Spartinivicinus marinus: one gene and its partner. The protein of the gene in region 1 binds, or shares a complex with, the protein of each later gene. Links are inferred from orthologs where the notes say so. Each region holds a gene or a part of one and is shown on either strand. Other genes may lie near its edges. The genes, in order: uvrB and uvrD.

Region 1 (3,283 bases):
TACTTCAGCTAATGCGGCTAAGTCAGCTTTAGTATAGGCGACACCTGTAGGGTTTGATGGGCTATTCAAAACAACCAGCCGGGTCTTATCTGTAATAGCGGCAGATAGTTGCTCAGCAGTCAGCTTAAACCGGTTCTCCTCCAGGGTAGGGATGATGATAGGTTCAGCCTCTGCAATCTTCACCATATCAGGATAAGAAACCCAGTAAGGAGCGGGGATAATGACCTCATCACCTGGGTTTAACAGGGCTAAAGCCAAGTTGAAAAAGCTTTGCTTTCCACCAGAGGAAACCAGGATCTGGTTCGGCTGATAGGTGAGCTGATTATCATTAGCCAGTTTATTAATGATGGCTTGTTTTAGTTCGGTTGTACCATCTACAGCAGTATATTTTGTTTGGCCTGCATTGATGGCAGCAATGGCTGCATCTTTAATATGTTTGGGTGTGTCAAAATCAGGCTCACCAGCACCTAGACCAATAATATCTTTACCTTCAGCACGCAGTGCGGCTGCACGGCTGGTGACGGCTAATGTGGGGGAAGGTTTGATGGCACTGACACGAAGGGAGAGCTGCACGTCCACCTTGATTCCTCTTAAATCGGTTTATGTGTTTACTATTTGATTTGCTCAGGCTAGCCTGTATACCCATTCGTAAATAGTTATTACGTTTGGGGTAATTACCAGTTAAAAATAGCCCTAATATATTGGGTAGGTATTAACTGACTTTTTAGATCTTTTGCTCATCCATCATACTAGATGAAGCAGGCTTCAGGAACCATGACAAAGCAATTTCAAGTTGTTTCAACGTTTCAGCCAGCAGGTGATCAAGGCGCAGCGATTAAGGCTGTGATACAAGGTGTGAATGCTGGCCTGGCATCACAGACTTTATTAGGCGTTACTGGGTCAGGTAAAACTTACTCAGTAGCCAAAGTGATTGAGCAGTTACAACGGCCTACATTAGTGATGGCACATAATAAGACGCTAGCGGCTCAATTGTATGGCGAATTCAAAAGTTTTTTCCCAAATAACTCTGTTGAGTACTTTGTTTCTTATTACGACTACTACCAGCCAGAAGCTTATGTACCCACCTCTGATACCTACATTGAAAAAGATGCTTCAATCAATGACCACATTGATCAGATGCGCCTTTCGGCAACAAAGGCATTACTTGAAAGGTCTGATGCCATCATAGTGGCCACTGTTTCGGCAATTTATGGCTTGGGTGATCCAGAATCTTATTTGAAAATGGTGATGCACCTTGATCGAGGTGATACGGTTGATCAGCGAACTATTTTAAGGCGATTGGCTGAGCTGCAATATACTCGTAATGATCTTGAGTTACGAAGGGGAACCTACCGAGTGCGCGGTGATGTCATTGATATTTTCCCAGCAGACTCTGAACAGGAAGCCGTTCGAGTTGAGTTATTTGATGAAGAGATTGACCAACTGGCTTACTTTGACCCACTGACAGGAACGGTCACTCAAAAGACTCCCCGAGTCACTATTTTCCCCAAGTCTCACTATGTGACACCAAGGCAAAAATTGCTGGATGCTGTTGAAGAAATAAAAGTTGAATTAAAAGAGCGTCTGGAGCAGTTACGAAGTAATAATAAGTTGGTTGAAGCTCAGCGCCTAGAACAACGCACTCGTTATGATTTAGAAATGATCATGGAGTTGGGCTATTGCACAGGTATTGAAAACTACTCCCGCTATCTTTCTGGTCGGGCTCCAGGCGAACCCCCACCAACCCTATTTGATTACCTACCCGATGATGCCTTGTTAGTGATTGATGAGTCTCATGTGACTGTGCCGCAAGTGGGGGCCATGTATCGTGGTGACCGCTCTCGTAAGGAAACCCTAGTGGAGTATGGCTTCCGCTTACCTTCTGCCTTGGATAACCGTCCGATGAAGTTTGAAGAGTGGGAGCTGAAACGCCCGCAAACTATTTTTGTGTCAGCAACACCAGGCCCGTATGAAATGGAGCACCAAGGTCAGCAGGTTGAGTTGGTGGTAAGGCCAACAGGGCTAATTGATCCAGAAATAGAAGTTCGGCCTGCGACTAGTCAAATCGATGACTTATTGTCTGAAATCAGTGTGTATGTAGAGCAGCAGCAACGGGTGTTGGTAACTACCTTAACTAAGCGGATGGCAGAAGATCTAACGGAGTTTCTGCTTGAGCATGGGGTTAAGGTCCGTTATTTACACTCAGATATTGATACGGTTGAGCGTGTAGAGATTATACGCGACCTGCGCCTGGGGGTGTTTGATGTATTGGTGGGCATTAACCTGCTAAGAGAAGGCCTGGATATGCCCGAAGTCGCCTTGGTGGCTATTCTGGATGCAGATAAAGAAGGCTTCTTACGCTCAGATCGTTCCCTAATTCAAACTATTGGCCGCGCTGCCCGTAATATTCACGGTAAAGCGATTTTATATGCGGATAAAATTACCGGCTCTATGCAGCGTGCCATTGATGAAACTGATCGCCGTCGAGCAAAACAGGTGGCGTACAATCAACAGCATGGCATTACTCCAAAAGGAGTGACCAAAGCTGTTGCGGATATTCTTGAAGGTGCCACAATTCCAGGGAAAAAAGGCAAGAAGGGCAAGCAGCAGAGGAAGGTTGCAGAGCCGGAAGCACAGTATCAAGTGAAGCACGCTAGCCGAGAGAGTTTGTTAGCGCAAATCAGTAAGCTTGAAGAGAAAATGTATGAGCATGCCAAGAACCTTGAGTTTGAGGAAGCAGCGTCGGTACGTGATCACATTAATCAACTAAAGCAAAATGCGCTCTTACAATAGTTGGGGCTTAGTCGAAATTGCTTGCGTAGTCATTAGTGCTTACTAGGATTATACTTGCCGGCAGTTATAACCTTTAAATTGATAAATGAGTTAGATTTTAGGCGGAGAAACGACTACATGGACCAGCGATTAAAAGAAAAGAAAATCGCAGTAATTGGCTTAGGTTATGTGGGTTTGCCATTAGCCGTGGAGTTTGGCAAGCACTATAACACAGTTGGCTTTGATATTAATCAAACGCGAGTTGCTGAGCTTTGTGATGGTGTAGACAAAACCTTGGAAGTGGACTCAGCTGAGTTAAAAGCGGTAGATAAAATCAGTTATACAGCCAGTGTAGCTGACCTGAAAGACTGCTCTATCTATATTGTGACTGTTCCTACGCCAATTGATGACTATCGGCAGCCTGATTTAACCCCTTTAACCAAAGCCAGTGAAATGCTTGCTAAAGTAATCAGCAAGGGTGATATCGTTATCTATGAGTCGACAGTTTACC
Region 2 (3,287 bases), 2.1 Mb from region 1 along the record:
GATAGCGTGCTGATGGTGGAGTCGATTATTTTTGACTTGTAGTCAGCAGGAGAGTCATCGGGACTAATGGCAAATTGGCCAAAGCTACTGCCAGAAGCTAAGCATTGTGCCAGTTGTAATTTGAAATCCTGAAAGCCACTACAGCCGACTGCACGACAAAACCTGAGTACCGTAGGTTCACTTATCTCGGCTTCTGTTGCTAGGTCTGCAATGCTGATATGCATAACACGAGTAGGGTTATGAAGTACAAAATCTGCCACTTTCTGCTCAGATCGGCGAAGTTGACTGTAGCATTGCTGGATTTGTTGTAACAGCTGAATAGAAACCATGTGAGGTGAATCTTTGCTGGGCCTGTTTGTAGTTATACTACAAAAAATGCATACAAACTATATGGAAATAAGGTTAAGTAGGTCTAACCTGAATATTTTATGGCTACCCAAAACACTGTGGCTGATTGAAATATCTGGCTCAGCATTGCAAGCTAAGGCTGCTCGCCGCTAAACTAGATGATCTTAAACAAGATAGCTGCTGTTTAATTTCTGCCCACACTACTCCTGGCTACAAATCACTATGGATGTATCCCAAACTTTAGACTCATTAAATACTGCTCAGCGTGAGGTAGTTGCTTCACCTATTGGAAATTGCCTGGTGTTGGCTGGTGCAGGTAGTGGTAAAACACGAGTATTAGTACACCGTATTGCTTGGCTGATCCAAACTGAAGGTATTTCGCCACATGCTATTATGGCCGTGACCTTTACCAATAAAGCGGCAGCAGAAATGCGTAGTCGAATTGAATCCCTATTGGGGGTGAGTACCCGCGGAATGTGGGTGGGCACTTTTCATGGTTTGGCTCACCGTTTATTGAGGCTGCACTGGCGAGATGCTGGGCTGCCAGCGAACTTTCAAATATTAGATGCTGATGACCAACTGCGTTTAATTAAGCGCCTTATGAAGGGCTTAAACTTAGATGAAGCCAAGTGGCCACCCAAACAAGCTCAGTGGTACATTAATAACCAAAAAGATGAAGGACGCCGGCCACAAAATATAGAGCCATATGGTGACCCGTTTGAAGTGACAATGCTAAAGGTTTATCAAGCCTATGAAGAGGCTTGTCGTTTATCTGGGATGGTGGATTTTGCTGAGTTGCTACTGAGAGCCCATGAGATATGGCTGCATAAACCAGAAATTTTAAAGCACTACCAGCAGCGATTCCGCTATTTATTGGTAGATGAGTTTCAAGACACTAATACTATTCAATACGCCTGGTTAAGGGTGTTGTCTGGGAATCAAATTCCCGTGATGGTGGTGGGTGATGATGATCAGTCTATATACGGCTGGCGCGGTGCAAAAATCGAAAATATCCGACAGTTTGGTAAAGATTTTTCTGATAGCCAGACTATTCGTTTGGAGCAAAACTATCGATCGACCAAAACTATCTTGCAGGCAGCTAATGCTTTAATTGCCCATAACCCCAGTCGACTGGGTAAAGAATTATGGACAGAAGGTGATAAAGGCAATGAAATTCAGCTGTATGCTGGGTTTAATGAAGTTGATGAGGCCCGCTTTATAGCTCAACGTATTTCCAATTATTTAGAAAGCCACAAGGGTAAATATAGTGATATTGCTTTATTGTATCGCTCAAATGCTCAGTCGCGTATTTTGGAAGAAGCCTTATTAAGAGGCAGTATTCCTTATCGCATATATGGTGGCTTACGATTTTTTGAACGTGCTGAAATAAAAAATGCATTAGCTTACTTGCGGCTTTTGGTAAATCGCAATGATGATGGTGCTTTTGAGCGGGTAGTGAATTTACCAACACGCGGTATTGGTAACAAAACCCTGGAGTTTGTTCGAAATACGGCGAAAACCAATGACGCTAGCTTATGGCAGGCAGCTGAACAAGTGATTAATCAACGGCAGATATCAGCACGAGCAGCAAACGCGTTGTCAGGATTTTTACAGCTCATTAATAATATAGATTCAGCCACTGATGAAATGGACTTGGCAGCATTAGCTGATCAAGTAATTACCATGAGTGGCTTGATTGAGTTTCATCAAAAAGAAAAAGGAGAAAAAGGTCGTGCTCGGGTAGAAAACTTAGAAGAATTAGTGTCTGCTTGTAAAACATTTGACCCGGATGACTACTTTATTGAAGGAGCAGAACAACAGCCCAGCCCATTAGCTGCCTTCTTAGACCATGCAGCACTGGAAGCAGGTGACACTCAAGCTGATCAATTTGAAGATTGTGTACAGCTAATGACGTTGCACTCCGCCAAGGGGCTTGAGTTTCCTTTGGTATTTTTAACGGGTATGGAGCAAGGTCTCTTTCCTCACAAAATATCCCTGGAAGACCCTGATGGCTTAGAAGAAGAGCGACGCTTATGTTATGTAGGCATTACCCGTGCAATGCAGCAGTTGTACTTAACCTATGCTGAATCCAGACGGTTACATGGCCAGGAAAATATAAATAGACCCTCGCGATTTATAAAAGAAATCCCTACTGAGTTAGTTAATGAAATACGAATAAATGCGTCTATTACCAGGCCAACGTATACCCGTATAGCCCCTCGTGCAGTGCAGGTAATAGCGGACAAAAGCCCAATACCCGAAACAGACTTGCAGGTTGGTCAGCGAGTGTTGCATAGTATCTTTGGCGAAGGCACTATTATAAATTACGAAGGGCAGGGCGCTCAGGCTAGAGTTCAAGTGAATTTTGCCAATGAAGGCGCTAAGTGGCTGGTAGTCGCTTATGCTAAGCTAGAAGTTATTGATTAATCGATAAAAATAACTGCTAACAAAATAAACAACATAAAATAGAACAACAAAGGCACAATACTTACCCTTAATGGCCTAAAGTAAAAAGCTCTAAAACTAAACAGCTGAAGAGTTGTTAAACTTTAGACGTTTATAGGCGAAAGCGGGTGAGCAAGTGCCTTATAACCTTTGACGGTTCAAAAAATATAACCAAAGCGGATGAGGTATAGGGCAGGTCAACACATATATGTAGGCTGGTACTAACAACCAATAAAAAAGCATTCGCGCACGGTATATTTAGAGAAAAATAACAAATATTGTTTAGTTAAAGGTTTCACGAATAGATAGGGAGTCATTCATATGAAACGACGCGACTTTGTAACTGCATTAGGTATTGGGGCTGGTGCTGCTGCACTATCTGCCTGTGGTAAAAAAGAATCTGAAGATTGCGCCCAACAAGGCATAGGCGAGCAGGCAGCCAGCAAAGATGTTATCCATTGGAAAATGGTAACTACATGGCCAAAAAACTTTCC

The links.
Region 2: the proteins of uvrB (region 1) and uvrD are in contact, whole or in part, in a crystal structure (PDB 7EGT), measured with the Thermus thermophilus proteins. The link is inferred for Spartinivicinus marinus from one-to-one orthologs. Residues at the interface, in WP_096411307.1 of Thermus thermophilus: Glu23, Leu25, Arg26, Asp27, Gly28, Glu29, Arg30, Phe31, Arg55, Glu326, Asp327, Phe328, Glu379, Ser382, Gln383, His398, Gly400, Arg401; in WP_096412145.1 of Thermus thermophilus: His654, Arg656, Phe657, Gln666, Asp668, Glu669, Lys680, Arg681, Leu682, Ser683, Lys685, Tyr686, Ala687.

What each region holds. Positions count from the first base shown.
Region 1 is NZ_JAPJZK010000001.1:654,621-657,903, reverse strand. What follows is about bases 330-3,283. They hold uvrB (excinuclease ABC subunit UvrB), read left to right. Parts: upstream 330-774; coding sequence 775-2,793; downstream 2,794-3,283. Other genes in these bases: tviB (Vi polysaccharide biosynthesis UDP-N-acetylglucosamine C-6 dehydrogenase TviB), read left to right, coding at 2,911-3,283; OQE68_RS03240 (pyridoxal phosphate-dependent aminotransferase), read right to left, coding at 330-579. In the rest of the region: more of OQE68_RS03240, read right to left, coding at 1-329. UniProt on the Escherichia coli protein: The UvrABC repair system catalyzes the recognition and processing of DNA lesions. A damage recognition complex composed of 2 UvrA and 2 UvrB subunits scans DNA for abnormalities.
Region 2 is NZ_JAPJZK010000001.1:2,735,633-2,738,919, forward strand. What follows is about bases 215-3,172. They hold uvrD (DNA helicase II), read left to right. Parts: upstream 215-570; coding sequence 571-2,775; downstream 2,776-3,172. Other genes in these bases: hexR (transcriptional regulator HexR), read right to left, coding at 215-329; OQE68_RS12370 (TRAP transporter substrate-binding protein), read left to right, coding at 3,115-3,172. Also shown: more of hexR, read right to left, coding at 1-214; more of OQE68_RS12370, read left to right, coding at 3,173-3,287. UniProt on the Escherichia coli protein: A helicase with DNA-dependent ATPase activity. Unwinds DNA duplexes with 3'-5' polarity. Translocates on single-stranded DNA with 3'-5' polarity. Initiates unwinding more efficiently from a nicked substrate than double-stranded DNA.